Regions from separate parts of the Aminobacter aminovorans genome, predicted to be linked through region 3. Evidence: predicted binding sites of a transcription regulator. Region 3 holds the regulator's gene; each other region holds the start of a gene.
What was found. The regulator LexA, encoded in region 3, represses DNA repair genes until DNA is damaged. The targets are predictions, from matches to a motif close to TGTTCNNNNTGTGTTCNG.
Positions count from the first base shown of each region.

Region 1: a site for LexA is predicted at 2,260-2,277, ahead of DY201_RS04085 (ImuA family protein). Genes of this name have one in related genera too.
Region 2: a site for LexA is predicted at 2,162-2,179, ahead of DY201_RS22470 (PA0069 family radical SAM protein). Genes of this name have one in related genera too.

Region 1 covers NZ_UFSM01000001.1:845,808-850,845, reverse strand. Annotated here, with positions in the region: gene DY201_RS04090 (Y-family DNA polymerase) at 1-1,357, opposite strand, end outside; gene DY201_RS04085 (ImuA family protein) at 1,254-2,240, opposite strand; gene DY201_RS04080 (metallopeptidase family protein) at 2,431-2,853, shown strand; gene DY201_RS04075 (DUF1737 domain-containing protein) at 2,870-3,079, opposite strand; gene DY201_RS04070 (HpcH/HpaI aldolase/citrate lyase family protein) at 3,093-3,983, opposite strand; gene DY201_RS04065 (NAD(P)/FAD-dependent oxidoreductase) at 4,081-5,038, shown strand, end outside.
Region 2 covers NZ_UFSM01000001.1:4,555,709-4,560,746, reverse strand. Annotated here, with positions in the region: gene DY201_RS22480 (DUF4180 domain-containing protein) at 1-10, shown strand, start outside; gene DY201_RS22475 (ribonuclease HII) at 135-785, opposite strand; gene DY201_RS22470 (PA0069 family radical SAM protein) at 935-2,089, opposite strand; gene DY201_RS22465 (glycosyltransferase) at 2,237-2,740, shown strand; gene moaB (molybdenum cofactor biosynthesis protein B) at 2,803-3,369, opposite strand; gene DY201_RS22455 (4-(cytidine 5'-diphospho)-2-C-methyl-D-erythritol kinase) at 3,383-4,249, opposite strand; gene DY201_RS22450 (hypothetical protein) at 4,260-4,445, opposite strand; gene DY201_RS22445 (S49 family peptidase) at 4,522-5,038, opposite strand, start outside.
Region 3 covers NZ_UFSM01000001.1:3,022,517-3,027,554, forward strand. Annotated here, with positions in the region: gene gltX (glutamate--tRNA ligase) at 1-78, opposite strand, end outside; gene DY201_RS14905 (ComEC/Rec2 family competence protein) at 490-2,721, shown strand; gene lexA (transcriptional repressor LexA) at 2,827-3,543, opposite strand; gene DY201_RS14915 (molybdopterin molybdotransferase MoeA) at 3,650-4,855, opposite strand; gene moaC (cyclic pyranopterin monophosphate synthase MoaC) at 4,856-5,038, opposite strand, start outside.

The DNA.
Region 1 (5,038 bases), 2.2 Mb from region 3:
GTTCGGGCCCTTCCGCGCGGGCCACGCGATGCAACGCCCGGCGCCAGCGGAAATTGAGCGGCGGACCATCGGGAACCTCGGTCGCCGGAACGTCAATGGGTTCGGGCTGTCGGAACAGGCGGATGGGGCGGTCGACCTGTCGAGGGCGCCGGCCGGCTTGCTGCACCGGCTTGGCCGGACACGCTACCAGGCTTTTGCGGGCCTCCTCCTGGGCATAGGGCCGGGCAGGCGAAGCACGTTCGGGCAAATGGCTCTCGACGGGGACGGCTTCGAGTACCGCGGCGTCGCCAAGGCGGGCACCGATGCGATCGGCAAAGATCGCCAGTTCCTCGCCGCCATCTTCGACCTCGCCGGCAAGGTCGGCCTGGCGCGCGTCGAAGCGGGCCGTCGACAGGGCGGAGAGACGCACCAGGTCGAAGCCATAGCCGGCATCGAGGCTCTCGCCGAGCATCGCCAACCGCTCATGAAACAGCCTGCGCACCAGTGTCGGCTCACGGATGGGGCGCGAGGCACCGACAGTTATGCGGCTGACCATGCCATCGACCCGAAACAGCAGGAGTTCGAGCGCCCGCGCACCCTCCTCCCTGCGTTCGAGATCGACCTTGAGGGTGGCGGCGAGCAGGCCGATCAGCCGCTCGATGTCGTCGATCAGCGACAGCGGGTCGGCGAGATGCCGTTCGACCGAAAGCGGGGCGACCGGCAGGCGCGGCGAGATCGCCTCCTCGAGCCGGCCCAGCGCCTGGTCCAGCCGCTCGATGAGCTCAGTGCCGAAGCGGCGGACGAGCGGAGCGCGCGGCCCGTCCATGATCGCACCGACGCTGCGCAGTCCGACGCTTTCGAGGCTCGCCTTGGTCCTGGCATCGATCCTGAGCGCCGACAGCGGCAAGCGGGCGAGAAAATTGCGCTCGTTGCCCGGAGCCAGGATCTGGCCGGCGGCAAAACGGGCCGCAGCCCATGCAGCACCGGGCGTCGAGGCAAGACCGGCGCGCACGTCGAAACCCTGATGGAAAAACCGCGCCATGAGGTCGGCGAGCAGCGCCTTTTCGCCACCGAAGAGATGGGCGCACCCGGTGATGTCGAGGAACAGCCCGTTTTCGCCGTCGATCGCGACAAGCGGCGTGTAGCGGTCACACCAATCGGCCAACCCTTCGAGCAGCCTGCGGTCGGCCTCGGGGTCGGCCTCGACGACGTCGATGTTTGGATGCATGGCGCGCGCCTCGGCGATGCCCATGCCCGGCTTCAGCCGGAGCGCCTCAGCCCGTGCGTCGAGGCCGGCGATGCGCTGGGTGTTGCTCTCCCGATGGCTGGTTACCAGCGGCTTCAGCGGCTGCGGGCTTGAACGCCAGGACCGCCCCAACCTGCGTCGGAGGATGCGTTCGGCCGCGAGATGGGGAAACCACAGCGACACGATTCTCTGGGTTTCGTTCTGCGAGGGTGCGTGCATCGGGGTTCCATTCCAGAATGAAGCTGCCGGGAAGAGCGGTACGGCTCTTCCCGATCTCGACAGCAAAAGCCGGTGCTGCGATCGAACCGACCAGCGGCCCGAGAAGCGTCTGCCGCAGGGTGGCCGGCGCGGGCGAGACGACCAGCCGCACGGGTGCTGCCGTTGGCTCCGGCGCGGCCGACTGGCGCAACAGGAAGACCGGCCGGCCGCTGTCCTGCGCCCGCCGGTGCAGGCGGCGCGTCGCCGTGAGGTCGACGCTGCGCGGATTGCCGCGCAGTTCGACGACGACGGCTGCGATCTCCTCGATGCGGGCAGCCTCTTCGGCAATCCACAGCACATCGGCGGCTTTCGGCGCCTCGGCAAGCAGCAGGCTTTCGGCTGATAGGCCGAAGAAGCTGGCGAGACCCGGCGCATAAGGAAGCCCCGCCTCCCGGAACATCTCTGTGCTACCCACCCACAACACCAGGTCCCTGGGCCGCGACCGCTCCTTCAGCATGACGCTGACGAGGCAGAGCGCGAGCCCAGCGGCCGCACCGGCATTTCGGGTTTCGGTGCCATGGATCTCGGTCAGCGCCGCCTTCGGCAGGCCGCCGCCGAGCACCTCGTCGAGGCGTTCGACACCTGTCGGCAGGAAGAAGTCGCGCGCCGAGGCATGGCCGTTGCGGCGGACCAGGAGCCCGGCGACCGGTTGGCCGTCGGCAGGCGCGACCAGCCTTTGGGCCAGCGTTCCCTCGATCTTCGCTATCTTCTGGCGCAAGGCAAAAACGACATCCCGCGCCACGGCGCTGGTCGCCATGTCGATCTGCTTCCCCGGTTGTTCCTGTTATGTTCTTATAGATTCCAGAGGCGCTAGGGAGAGTCAAGTCGATTCAAGGAGAATTTATTCCTCTCCTGCCCTGCTCCTGTTGCCGCTAATTTGGCGCCCGAGCGGCAAAGGCCTCGTAAGCGTGGCGGCAAAGGGTTATATGCCCCCAAAAGGACAAAGAATGGCCCGCATTTACAAGACCCGCGCCTGGCACGACCAGCTTTCGCCCTCGATCGAGGAAATGGAGCTCCTGGCGCTCGAAGCCTATGCGCATCTGCCGGAGGAGTTTCGCCAGCTGACCGGCGAGGTCGTCATCCTGCTGGCCGAATTCCCGACCGACGAGATCATGGACGACCTGTCGCTTGAAACGCCGTTCGACCTGCTCGGCCTGTTCGAGGGACGCGGCATCGCCGAGCGCTGGAACCCGCAGACCGGCGAAGGTCCCAACCGGGTCACGCTCTACCGCCGCGCCATTCTCGACTACTGGGCCGAGAACGAGGAGACGCTGGGCGACATCGTCACCCATGTGCTGATCCATGAGATCGGCCACCATTTCGGCCTGTCCGACGAGGACATGGAAAGGCTGGAGGAAGCCGCCGAATAGCGGCAGCTCCCCGACATCAGTAGTCGCTGAGCTTGGTGACGCCGGCCTCGTAGTCGTGGCCCTCGACATCCTTCACCACCGCCTGGCCGCAGCGCATAGTCCTGGTTTCGGCGTCGAACGAATAGGTCGGCGAGCCGAACAGGTGCCAACCCTTGTTCACTGCAGCCGTAACCTTGTGGCAGAAGGTTGCGTCGTCGGGGCCGGTCAGGAAGCGGTAGAGTTTCATGGCGGTGTCCCTTTCAGTGCTTGAGGCTTTCGAGCTGCGCTGCCCGCGCCAGAAGCCGCTCGGCCTCTGCAAGGTGCAGCCGCTCGACCATCTTGCCGCCGAGCGAGATTACACCTGAGGACGTGTTCTCAGGAAGCGCGAAGGCGTCGACGACGGCCCGCGCCTCGGCAAGTGCCTCGACTGAGGGCGAGAACGCCGCATTGGCCGGGCCGATCTGGGCCGGATGGATGACTGTCTTGCCCGAAAAGCCCATGGCGGCCGCCTCGCCACACTCGACGGCAAAGGCCTCGAGATCGCGGAAATCGTTGGAGACGCTGTCGAGCATGTCGACACCGCCGGCGCGGGCGGCGAGCACCATCTGCATCAGCCAGGACTGGAGATAGCGGCGGTCGGGCGTGAGCTTGACGCCGGTGTCCTTGGCAAGGTCGTTGAGCCCGGCGATCAGGCACGACAGCCGTGCCGAGGGATCGCGGCCGAGCTCGGCGATGGCCGCCAGATTGACCAGCGCCCGCGGCGTCTCGATCATCGCCCAGAGCTTGAGCGTGTCGGGCGCGTCGGCCTCGTCGAGCACGTCATTGGCTTCGAGCAGGTCGCGCGGCGTCTCGACTTTGGGCAGCACCACGCCATCGGCGGCCCAGCCGCCGGCGGCAGCGAGATCGTCCGGCCCCCACTGCGTTTTCAGCCCGTTGATGCGCACGACATATTCACGTGCCCCGGACGGCCGTTCGGCGAAGAATTTTGCCAGCCTGTCCCGTGCCGCCAGTTTGTGCTCGGGCAGCACGGCGTCTTCCAGATCGAAGATGACGGTGTCGCAGGCGAGCTGCGCAAGCTTGGCGATCGCCTTTTCGTTGGTGGCGGGAACGAACAGCACCGAACGGCGCGGGCGGGGCAGAGAATGTGACATCTGGTCTTCTTGCCCGGCAATGCTGGCCCTTGCAAGGGCTTGTCGGGCGGTGGCGTAACTGCTGTTGTCCTCCAGCACAGACAGACGGGAACACTCCATGGCACGCTACGACGTGGTCATCACAGGCGGCGCGATCGTCGGCAGCTCGATCGCCTATTATCTCCGCGAGGAGGGCTTCACCGGCTCGATCGCGCTTGTCGAGCGCGACCCGCAATTCGCCCATGCCGCGACCACTTTGTCCTGCGCCTCGATCCGCCAGCAATTCTCGATCCCAGAAAACATCCGCCTGTCGCAGTTCACGCTTGCCCTGTTCCGGCGCCTCAAGGAGGAGTTCGGCCCCGACGCCGACATCGGCTTCCGCGAGGGCGGCTACCTCATCCTCGCCGGCGACAACGGCCTGCCGATCCTCAAGGCCAACCACGAGGCCCAGATGGCCGAGGGTGCCGACATCGTGCTCGAGGACGCCGAGCAACTGCAGAAACGCTTCTCCTGGATCTCGACCGAGGGCATTTCCGCCGGCGCCTATGGGCTGTCAGGCGAAGGCTGGTTCGACGCCCATGCCATGCTCGGCCTGTTCCGCAAGGCGCTGAAAACCAAGGACATCGAGCTGATCACATCTGAGGTGACAAGCATCGAGCGTGTCGGCAACCGGGTCACGGCAGTCACGCTTGCCAATGGCGAGCGGCTGGAGGCGGGCACGCTGTTCAACGCCGCCGGGCCGAATGCCGGCAAGGTCGCTGCCATGGCTGGGCTGGTGCTGCCGGTCGAGCCGCGCAAGCGCAACGTCTTCGTCTTCGAGGCGCGCGAAAAATTCGCCGACATGCCACTGATGGTCGACCCCTCCGGCGTCTATGTTCGCCCCGAAGGTTCGGTCTACATCACAGGCGGGGCCGAAAGCGAGGATGGCGAACTGGCCGCCGACCCCAAGGATTTCAACCCCGACTGGGGCCTGTTCGAGGAGGTGATCTGGCCGGTGCTGGCAACCCGCGTGCCGGCCTTCGAAGCGATCAAGGCGACGCAGGCCTGGGTCGGGCATTACGACTACAACGCACTCG
Region 2 (5,038 bases), 1.5 Mb from region 3:
GCAGGGTTAGGCGCGGGCGTTTCTGCCGCGGCCAGAGCAATTCCAGGAAAAGTGCGTAGCGATTTTCCGTCCGTATTTTGCGCAAAAACAAGAAGATAGAGCGATTGCGCGTGTCGAAGAAAGGCGGAAATACTCTAGTCCCTGAACGGGGCGAAGGAAATGCGGTGCAGGCGAAGCGATGCACCGTGCTCGATGATCGCCGCCCGGTGGCGAGCGGTGGCGTAGCCCATATGGACTTCGAAGCCGTAGCGGTTGTCGTTTGAGCCGCAGACCCACATCATGCGGTCGCGCGTGACCTTGGCAACGATCGAAGCTGCGGCGATGGATTGCGAGCGCTGGTCGCCCTTGACCAAAGCACGGCAGGTGCAGCTCAGACCGGGCGGCACGTCACGGCCGTCGGCAAGGGCCGATTTGGCGGCCATAGGCAGGCCCGCCAGTGCGCGACGCATCGCCTCGAGGCTCGCCTTGCGGATGTCGCTGCGGTCGATGCTGTCGGCCGAGACGGAGGCCACGGCGACGCCCAGCGCCTTGCGCAGCACGTCGTCGAACAGCGCGTCGCGCTGGGCAGCCGTGAGGCGCTTGGAATCATCCAGCCCCGAAGGGATATTGCCGGGGTCGAGAACGACGGCGGCTGCGACAACCGGCCCGGCGAGCGGTCCGCGTCCGGCTTCGTCAAGGCCGGCGCATGGCCACAGGCCGCCCAATATCGCTTTCGTTTCGAAGGCGAAGTCGGGCTTGTCGATGAATTCGAAGAGGGGCGGAGAATCGGAGCGCGGGCGAGCCATAGTGCGGCGATGCTCGCATCGGCCCCGATCCTCCGCAAGTCCTTCCCGGCCGATTAGGGCGGCGGTCCGGGAAGGCACCGTCAACTGGCCACGGGGAACGGCCGGACGGAATCTCTTGCACGGGCGGACGACGATGCCCGCCCAAATGTTCAAAGCAGCGTCAGCTGCAACTGGTCCTTGGGGCCGGCCTCGAAAAGGTCGGTCCTCAGCGGCGTGCGCACCGAGTTGAGGCCGAGGCGCTGGGCCGCGATCTCGAAGCGTCGGCCGATCTGCCAGGCATAGGGACCCTTGCCCTTCATGCGCTTGCCCCACTCCGAATCATAGTCCTTGCCGTCGCGCATCGAGCGGATCAGTGACAGCACGTGGCGATAGCTGTCGGGATAGTGGCGGAGCAGCCAGTCCTTGAAGATCGGGCTGACTTCGAGCGGCAGACGCAGGATGACATAGCCGGCGCTGGTGGCACCGGCGGCCTTGGCCGAGTCGAGGATGCGCTCGATCTCCTGGTCGGTGAGCCCGGGGATGATCGGTGCCACCATCACCGAGACCGGGATGCCGGCATCTGAGAGCTGCCTGATAGCCTCGAGGCGCTTGGTAGGCGTTGCTGCCCGCGGCTCCATGGTCCGCGCCAGCATGCGGTCGAGGGTCGTCACCGACAGCGCCACCTTGGCAAGGCCCTTCGCGGCCATGCGGCTGAGGATGTCTATGTCGCGCGTAACCATGGCCGACTTGGTGACGATGCCGACAGGGTGATTGCGTGCTTCCAGCACCTCGAGCACCTCGCGCATGATGCGCCAATGCTTCTCGATCGGCTGGTAGGGGTCTGTGTTGGTGCCGATGGCGATCGTGCGCGGTTGGTAGCCGTCCTTGGACAGTTCTCGGTCGAGCAGCCGTGCCGCGTCAGGCTTGGCGAACAGCTTGGATTCGAAATCGAGCCCAGCCGACAAGCCCATATAGCTGTGGGTGGGACGGGCGAAACAATAGACGCAGCCATGCTCGCAGCCGCGATAGGGATTGATCGAACGGTCGAAGGAGATGTCGGGCGATTCGTTGCGGGTGATGATGGTGCGCGGCTTTTCGACCTGAACCTCGGTCTTGAACGGCGGCAGCTCCTCGATGGTGCTCCAGCCGTCGTCGAAGACATGGCGGCTGACCGGTTCGTAACGCCCTGACGGGTTGACGCCGGCACCGCGGCCGCGCCTGCGCTCATGGTTGATGCGCAGGCCGCTTTCCTCGATCATGGCATTGGCCATTCCCGCCCCGCCACCCTTGAAAGCGGCAATATCGGCCCGTGCGATGGGTTCCATTTCGCTATCTCCCGAAGGGAAAAAGGCCGTCCGTCGATTCGTTCGGCATGAAACTATTCCTATTTTGGAAAGCAGAACAAAGCAAGAACTTTGTTGCTGGGGCGGCGAGGCTGGCGCTTCGGCCGGCTTTCCGATATGCGGCTAGATATGCTGAGCGTTCTGATCGAGACCAGGGACGACGAGGAGGGGTTGGCGCGCACGCTGGCCTCGCTGGTCGGCGGCGCTGTCGAGGGTGTCGTGCGCGAAGTGATCGTCTGCGACCTCGGTTCTACCGACCAGACCCACTATGTCGCCGAGCATGCCGGCTGCGCCTATCTCGCCAAGGGCGGTATCCAGGCGGGCATCGCGCAGGCCAGGAGCGATTGGCTGCTGCTGCTCGAGCCGGGTGCTCGTCTGGCCGAGGGCTGGACCGAAGACGCGGTGCGCCACATCAGCCGACTGGCGATTGCGGCGCGTTTCACCCGGTCGCGGGCGAGCAACCGGCCATTCTGGGAACGGGTCACATCGCGGCCACGCGCTCTGGAGCAGGGTCTGGTGATCACCAGGAAGCAGGCAGCTGTTCTGGGCCGCAATGGCGCGGACGCCGAAGGCATCGCGCGCGGGCTAGCCATGAAGACGCTCGACGCGGAAATCGTCGTCGCGCAGCGCTAGGGCAATTCCAGGAAAAGTGCGCCGCGGTTTTTCCGTACGGAATTGCCTAAGACGCAGCAGCCTCAGCTGGACCTGGCGCCGCCGCGCCTGAGGTGCTCGTCGAGCCGCGGCATGATCTCCACGAAATTGCACGGCATGTGGCGGTAGTCGAGCTGCGCCTTGAGGATGCCGTCCCAGGCGTCGCGGCAAGCGCCTGGCGATCCCGGCAGCACGAACACGAAGGTGGCGTTGAGCACGCCGCCGGTAGCGCGAGACTGGATCGTCGACGTCCCGATCTTGTCATAGGAAATGCGGTGGAACACTTCAGAGAAGCCGTCCATGCGCTTTTCGAAGATCGGCTCCAGCGCGTCGGGGGTGACGTCACGGCCGGTGAAGCCGGTCCCTCCAGTGGTGATGATCACGTCGATCTCGGCATCGAGCGTCCAGGCGGTGACCTGGTCGCGGATCTTGTCCTTGTCGTCGGTGACGATGTGACGTGCCTTGAGCACGTGGCCCGCTTCAGTGATGCGGTCGGCAAGCGTCTGGCCAGATCTGTCCTCGGCCAGGGTGCGGGTGTCGGAGACGGTCAGCACGGCGATGCGGACGGGGACGAAGGGGCGGGGATCACTTGTCCGGGGCTCACTTGCCATTTGTCTTGGGCTCCTAGGTCCGGGTCGTTGTGGCGGCACTGAACCAGCCGGGATGCTCTGCCGAGATTGCCGCTGCCGCGCGCGCGGCGGCAGCGTTGCCGTCAAAAATGCCGAAGCAGGTGGCACCCGATCCCGACATGCGGGCGAAAGAGGCGCCGGAGCTGCGAAGTGCCGCCAGCACCTCGGCAATAGAGGGCTCGACCGAGATCGCCGGAGGTTCAAGGTCGTTGCGGCTAATGGTCAGCCAGTCGAGCACGGTGTCGGCGCTGTCGAGGGGGGCAAGCGGCGGATTTTCGCGCCGCTTCAGCGCCTGGAAAACGCTCGGTGTCGCCACTGCGATGCCAGGATTGACCAGCACCATCGGCAGGCAGGGAAAATGCCGGACCGGGTCGAGTTGCTCGCCGATGCCGCGGGCGATCAGCGGATGCCCGGCCAGGCACATCGGCAGGTCGGCGCCGAGCGGCAAAGCGAGGCGGGCCAGTTCGGAGGCATCGGCCGGCAGGCGCCAGAGGCGACTCAGTGCGCGCAAAGCGGCGGCCGCATCGCTCGAACCGCCGCCGATGCCCGAGGCGACCGGCAGGTTTTTTTCCAGCGCTATGGCGACCGGCTGTGTCGTGTGTTGAGGAAAGGCAGTACGCAGCGCGTCGCGGGCCTTGAGTACCAGATTGCCGCCGTCGACCGGCACGTCGGTGGCGAAGGGGCCGTCAACGACGAAGCTTTCCTCGGCCGCCGCTGCGACCGTAATGCGGTCACCGAGTTCGGCGAAGACGACGAGGCTTTCGAGCAGATGATAGCCGTCATGGCGCCGGCCGGTGACATGCAGCGCCAGATTGATCTTGGCCGGGGCGAGTTCGGCGAGCGGGACGCTGTTGAAGGTCACGGGCTGGGTGTCAGTCTTTCTCGAGCCGGTACTCGCCGGTTTCAGGATCCTTGACCAGCGTGCCGTTGGCGCCCGTCTGGCGCTGCTTTTCGTTGCGCCGTACCTTGGCAGTCACCCGTTCGGCCTCCTTGATGAAGGAGCGGTAGCCGATATAGCCAACCACGCCGACAAGCGCGAAAAAGATGAGCTGCGGCATTTCATTCTCCTCCCTTCGGTGCCGTTTCCGGCCAGCCGGGGCAACACCCGGATGATAATCCGCCGTTTCGGCTTTTTCAAAGGCCGAACCGGCTCCACAAAGCGCGTTCTTCCGCCGCATCCACCAGGCCGGTGGCGACGGCGCCGGCAGCTTCGGGCGTGAAGCCCAGGGCGGACGAGCCGAGGCCGAGCCTGCGGCCGAACAGGCCGCGCGGTGCCGTGATGAGCTTGAGCTCGGCCTTGGCGCCATAGCGGTCCTTGAGCACCGTGCGCATGTCGCCGAGCGCATCGACGAGACCGAGTTCGAGGCCCTTCTTGCCAGACCAGAACAGACCGGTGAACAGGTCGGGGTCGTCCTTCAGCTTGCCGTGGCGGCGCTCCTTGACCATGTCGATGAAGGTGTCGTGCACTTCGAGCTGAAGCTTCTTCAGTCGCTCGACGTCTTCGGCCTTCTCCGGCTGGAACGGATCGAGCGTCGCCTTGTTGGCGCCTGCGGTATAGACGCGACGCTCGACGCCGATCTTCTTGATCAGGTCGGTGAAGCCGAAGGAGGCCGATACCACGCCGATCGAACCGACGATGGAGGATGGGTCT
Region 3 (5,038 bases):
GAGAGCGGTACGCGCGCCACCAATGTGCAGATAGCCGGTGGGCGAGGGGGCAAAGCGGGTGACGACAGGCATGGCGATTTCCAAGGGAGGCAGGGCGCTTGGCCGAAACCGGCGGCGCATGGTGTTTGTGTGCGGTTGATGTAGCATAGAAGGTCTGGGGCGCAAGGGGCAGGCCCGATGGGCGACCGCGTGCGGGAGGGGCAAGCCGGTAACAATCCGGTGGTCGAGGCCAGCGAGCGCGACTTGCTGGCCCTCCCAGTCACGCCTGCCGTTACGTGGACACCACCATCTCCGCCCGAGAGAGATGCTGCTCCTGACGCCGATGCATCACCGTTTCAGCGAGGACACCAGTCCTGGCTACGGCAAGGATCGCAATTGCTGGTCGGTCACCGGATAACCGCACGATCCACTCTGGCTTCGATCGAAACGGAACTCGACCGCGGTGCGGCGTTCCTGCTTCTTCCGGTTTTTCTGGCCGCTGGTGCGCTGGTGTATTTTGCTCTTCCGAGCGAACCGGATGTCGCGCCGCTCGTCGCGATGTCTGCGTTACCGGCCGTGCTCGCCTTCGTTTCGCGCGGACGACGGCTTGTCCACTATGCGCTCGCAGCTGTCGCCGCCTTCATGCTTGGCACGGCCGTTGCCAAGTTCGAGACGCTGCGAATGGCGACCAAAGTGGTGGGCGCCGAAATCTCGACGGCCATCACCGGACGCGTCGTCGGCATCGACAATCTGGGCAACGCTCGGGTGCGGCTGACGCTCGACGTTCTGGCGACCGCGCGCCCTGTATTGCGTTTTGCGCCTGAGCGGGTGCGGCTCACTGCCCGCAAGATTCCTGAGGGTGTCATGGCGGGTTCCGAGGTGACGGGGTATGTCAGGCTGATGCCGCCGTCCGGGCCTGTGCGGCCGGGCAGCTATGATTTTTCCTTCGAAAGCTACTTCGACGGCATCGGCGCCAGCGGGTTTTTCATGAAGGGGCCGGAACTCGGCGTAACCACGCAGCCACCGTCGGTCAGCGAACGTGCCTTCGCTTCGGTAGAGAATTTGCGTGAAAAGATCGCCCAGCGCATTCGCGAACGCATCGGCGGGCCGGAGGGTGAAATCGCGGCCGCCTTGATGGTCGGTGTGCGCGGTGGCATTCCCGACGACGTCAACGAGGCGCTGCGGCGTACCGGGCTTTATCACATCATCTCGATCTCGGGCCTGCACATGGCAATGGTCGCGGGAACCATCATGCTGCTGATGCGGCTGTCCTTCGCTGCCTTTCCCGCCTTCACCTCATGCCGGCCGGTCAAGAAATATGCGGCAGGTGCTGCCCTGGCTGCGACCGGAGGCTATCTGTTCATTTCCGGCGCCGAGGTCGCGGCGCAGCGCAGTTTCATCATGCTGGCGGTGATGCTGACGGCAGTGCTGTTCGATCGCGCAGCACTCACCATGCGCAACCTCGCAATCTCCGCCGTCGTGGTGATCCTGATCTCGCCCCATGAGGTCGTCGGGCCGAGCTTTCAGATGTCGTTTGCCGCCACAGCCGCCCTTGTCAGTGCCTATGCCTGGTGGTCTGAAAGGCGGGAAGAACAAGCGATGCCGGTCGTCCAAAGGTCGCTGCCGTCGAAGATCTGGCACTGGTCTGCGGCAGTTGCGGTCGGCCTCGTCGCGACCTCGGTGATTGCCGGGCTGGCGACCAGCGTGTTCGGCGCCTGGCATTTTCAACGCGTATCGCCGCTCAGCCTGTTCGCCAATCTTGCAGTCACGCCGCTTGTGTCGGTCCTGGTGATGCCTTTCGCGGTCATGGCAGGGATTTTCATGCCGCTCGGGCTCGACGGCCTCTTCCTCGACACGATGGGGGCCGGCCTGAAAGGAATGATTGGCATCGCCACGTGGTTCTCGGCATATTCGCCGGTCGACGCGGTTGGCCTTGTTTCGCCGCATGCAGTGCTGCTGTTCACCGCAGCACTCGTCATTGCGTCGACGGCGACGACCTGGCTGCGCATAGCGGCACTGCCCTTCGCTGCCCTAGGACTGCTGATGGTGGTGGAAACGGAAACGCCAGACGTCCTCGTTTCGGAAGACGGCCGCCTCGTCGGCGTGCCGGTCGGCGGCGGCAAGCTGGCCGTCAATCGCGCCCGGCCGAACCAATTCACCGTCGACAACTGGCAGCGCGCGCTGATGGCCGAAACTGTCGTCAGCCCGGCACGCCCGGCGATGGATCGCGCCGCCGGTACGGACAATTCATCCGACCCGAGTGCGAAAAAACCGTCAGTGAATGTCGCGGCCGCAGGAAACTTCGTCTGCGGCGAGGAACTCTGTGCTGTCCAAGGAGCGGCGGGCGAGCGGATCATCCATGCGGCGAATGCTGAAGCCGCTGCACGTGCCTGCGACAGCGCGGATTTCATCGTGGTCGACGATGCCACGGCCGGCGGAATCTGCTCCGGGGCGACGTCGACCGCGCCTGTTGTGCTTACCAAGCGCGAACTGGCGCGCCTCGGCAGTGCCGCGATATTCATCACGCATCAGACAGCAAGCAGCCTGAAGATCGACATTCGCCACGCCGTGCCAGAACCCTACCGCCCGTGGCACATCCAGCGCCAGTTCTCACGCGAAGCACGGGGACTGGCGTCCTACAAGCGTGCCGAGAGACCTCCGAAAGCGCCGACGGCGCAACCTACGGTACAGCCAGAGAGGCCGACACCCGCCCCAACGCAGTCACCAGCAGCGTCACCATAGCCAAGCGCAGATCGGCCGGGTAGCGGATTGCGGTCGGCATACTGAACAGTCACAGACGGTAGTCAAAGCCGCCCTTCGATGTTTGCAGTCCGCAATCTCCGAAAATCAGTAGCGGCGGATCAGTCCGACAAGCTTGCCCTGCACCTTGACCCTGTCGGGCCCGAAGATGCGGGTTTCGTAAGCGGGATTGGCGGCCTCGAGTGCGATCGAGGCGCCCTTGCGGCGGAAGCGCTTGAGCGTCGCTTCCTCATCGTCGACAAGGGCGACGATGATCTCGCCCGGATTGGCCGTGGTCGAACTGCGGATGACGACAGTGTCGCCGTCGAAGATGCCGGCCTCGATCATCGAGTCGCCCTTGACCTCAAGCGCGTAATGCTCGCCGCCCATGATCATGTCAGGCGGCACTGAAATCGAATGGGTCTTGTGCTGGATGGCGTCGATCGGCACACCGGCCGCGATGCGTCCCATGACGGGAATGGCAACCGCCGATGCAACATCGTCGTCATTGCCGGCCGACATGCTGCGTGAAGGATCCGGTTTGCGTCCAAGGCTGCCCTCGATGACGCTGGGCGAGAACTTCCTCGCCGCGTTCAGGCCTGGCGCGATGGAATCGGGCAGGCGCAGCACTTCGAGTGCACGGGCCCGGTTGGGCAGGCGCCTGATGAAGCCGCGCTCTTCCAGAGCTGTGATCAGGCGATGGATGCCGGACTTGGAGGCGAGGTCGAGTGCTTCCTTCATCTCGTCGAACGACGGCGGAATGCCCGCCTCCTTCAGCCGCTCGTGGATGAATAGCAAAAGCTCGTGTTGTTTGCGCGTCAGCATCGCCACCCCCGAGGAATCAGAAGAAAAACAAACCCAGAACAAACACTATATGTTCCAGTTGTGTTCCGCAACCGTTGATATTTCGTGAAGGCTGGAGGCGCTTGCTTCAGCGAAGCATCATCACCTGGCAGGCGCTGCCGGCATCGATCGCCGGTGCGAAGGGCGCCCGCACGATGGCGCAGTTGGCGGCGGCCAGCGTGCGCAGCATCGAGGAATCCTGGACCAGGTAAGGCGTGACGACGAGACCCTCAGAGGTTTCACGCGCGGCCGCACGGACGAAATCCTGGCGCAGATCATTGGCGGCCATTGCCGTGTCGAGAATGCCCGTGCGCATGTCGTGCGAATAGGAACGTCCACCGAGCTTCGCCACCAAGGGCTTCAGGAAGATCTGCGAGCAGATCAGGCTGGCGACCGGATTTCCCGGCAGGCCGACGCAGCGGCTGGCGCCAAGCCGGCCGAACATCAGCGGCTTGCCGGGCCGCATGGCGATTTTCCAGAAGTTGAGAGCCATGCCGAGATCGGTGAGGACTCGATGGACGAGGTCATGGTCGCCGACCGAAGCACCGCCCAGCGTGACGATCACGTCAGCGTCCGCTGCGAGCGCCTTCGCCACCAATGCGGCGATTGCCTCGGTGCGGTCAGCGGCGATGCCGAGATCGAGCACGCGCGCGCCGACCGATTGAACGATCGCCGCGACACCATAGGCGTTGGAGGCAATGATCTGATCGGGTCCGGGGTTGCTGCCCGGCGGCAGCAGTTCGTCCCCGGTGGCGATGATGGCTACCAGAGGTGCCCGTAGCACTTCGACGCCGGGATGGTTGGCAGCCGCGATCAGCGAGAGCGCTGCCGGGTCGAGCACGCGTCCGGCATCCAGAATGAGGTCGTCCTGCTTGAAGTCGAGACCCCTGGCGCGGATATTGCGGCCGGCACTCGTCGGCTCGACCACCTCGATCTCGCCATCGCCGAGATCGCGAACGTTCTCCTGAATGACGACGGTATCAGTGCCTCGAGGTACCGGTGCTCCGGTGAAGATGCGGACGCATTCGCCTGGACAGACGGTGCCCGTGAACTGCTTGCCGGCGGGTGCCTGGCCGATGACCTTGAGACGCGCCGGCAGCGAAGCGATGTCGGCGGCCTGCACCGCGTAGCCGTCCATTGCGGATGCATCAAAGGGCGGCTGGGTGCGCAGGGCATGCAGCGGCGCCGACAGAACCCGACCCGCGGCCTGGGCAAGAGCAACAGTCTCCGTGCAGCGCGGCTCAGCACCGTCGAGCAGGCGCGCCAGGGCGTCGGCGACGGGCAGCAGGGCCATCTATTCAGCCGCCTTGTAGTCGCCGGACTTGCCGCCGGTTTTTTCGACCAACCGGATGCCCGAGATCACCATGCCGCGATCGGCGGCCTTTGCCATGTCGTAGATGGTCAGGCAGGCGACCGACGCTGCGGTCAGCGCCTCCATCTCGACGCCGGTCTTGCCGGTGACACGGGCGAGCGCCGT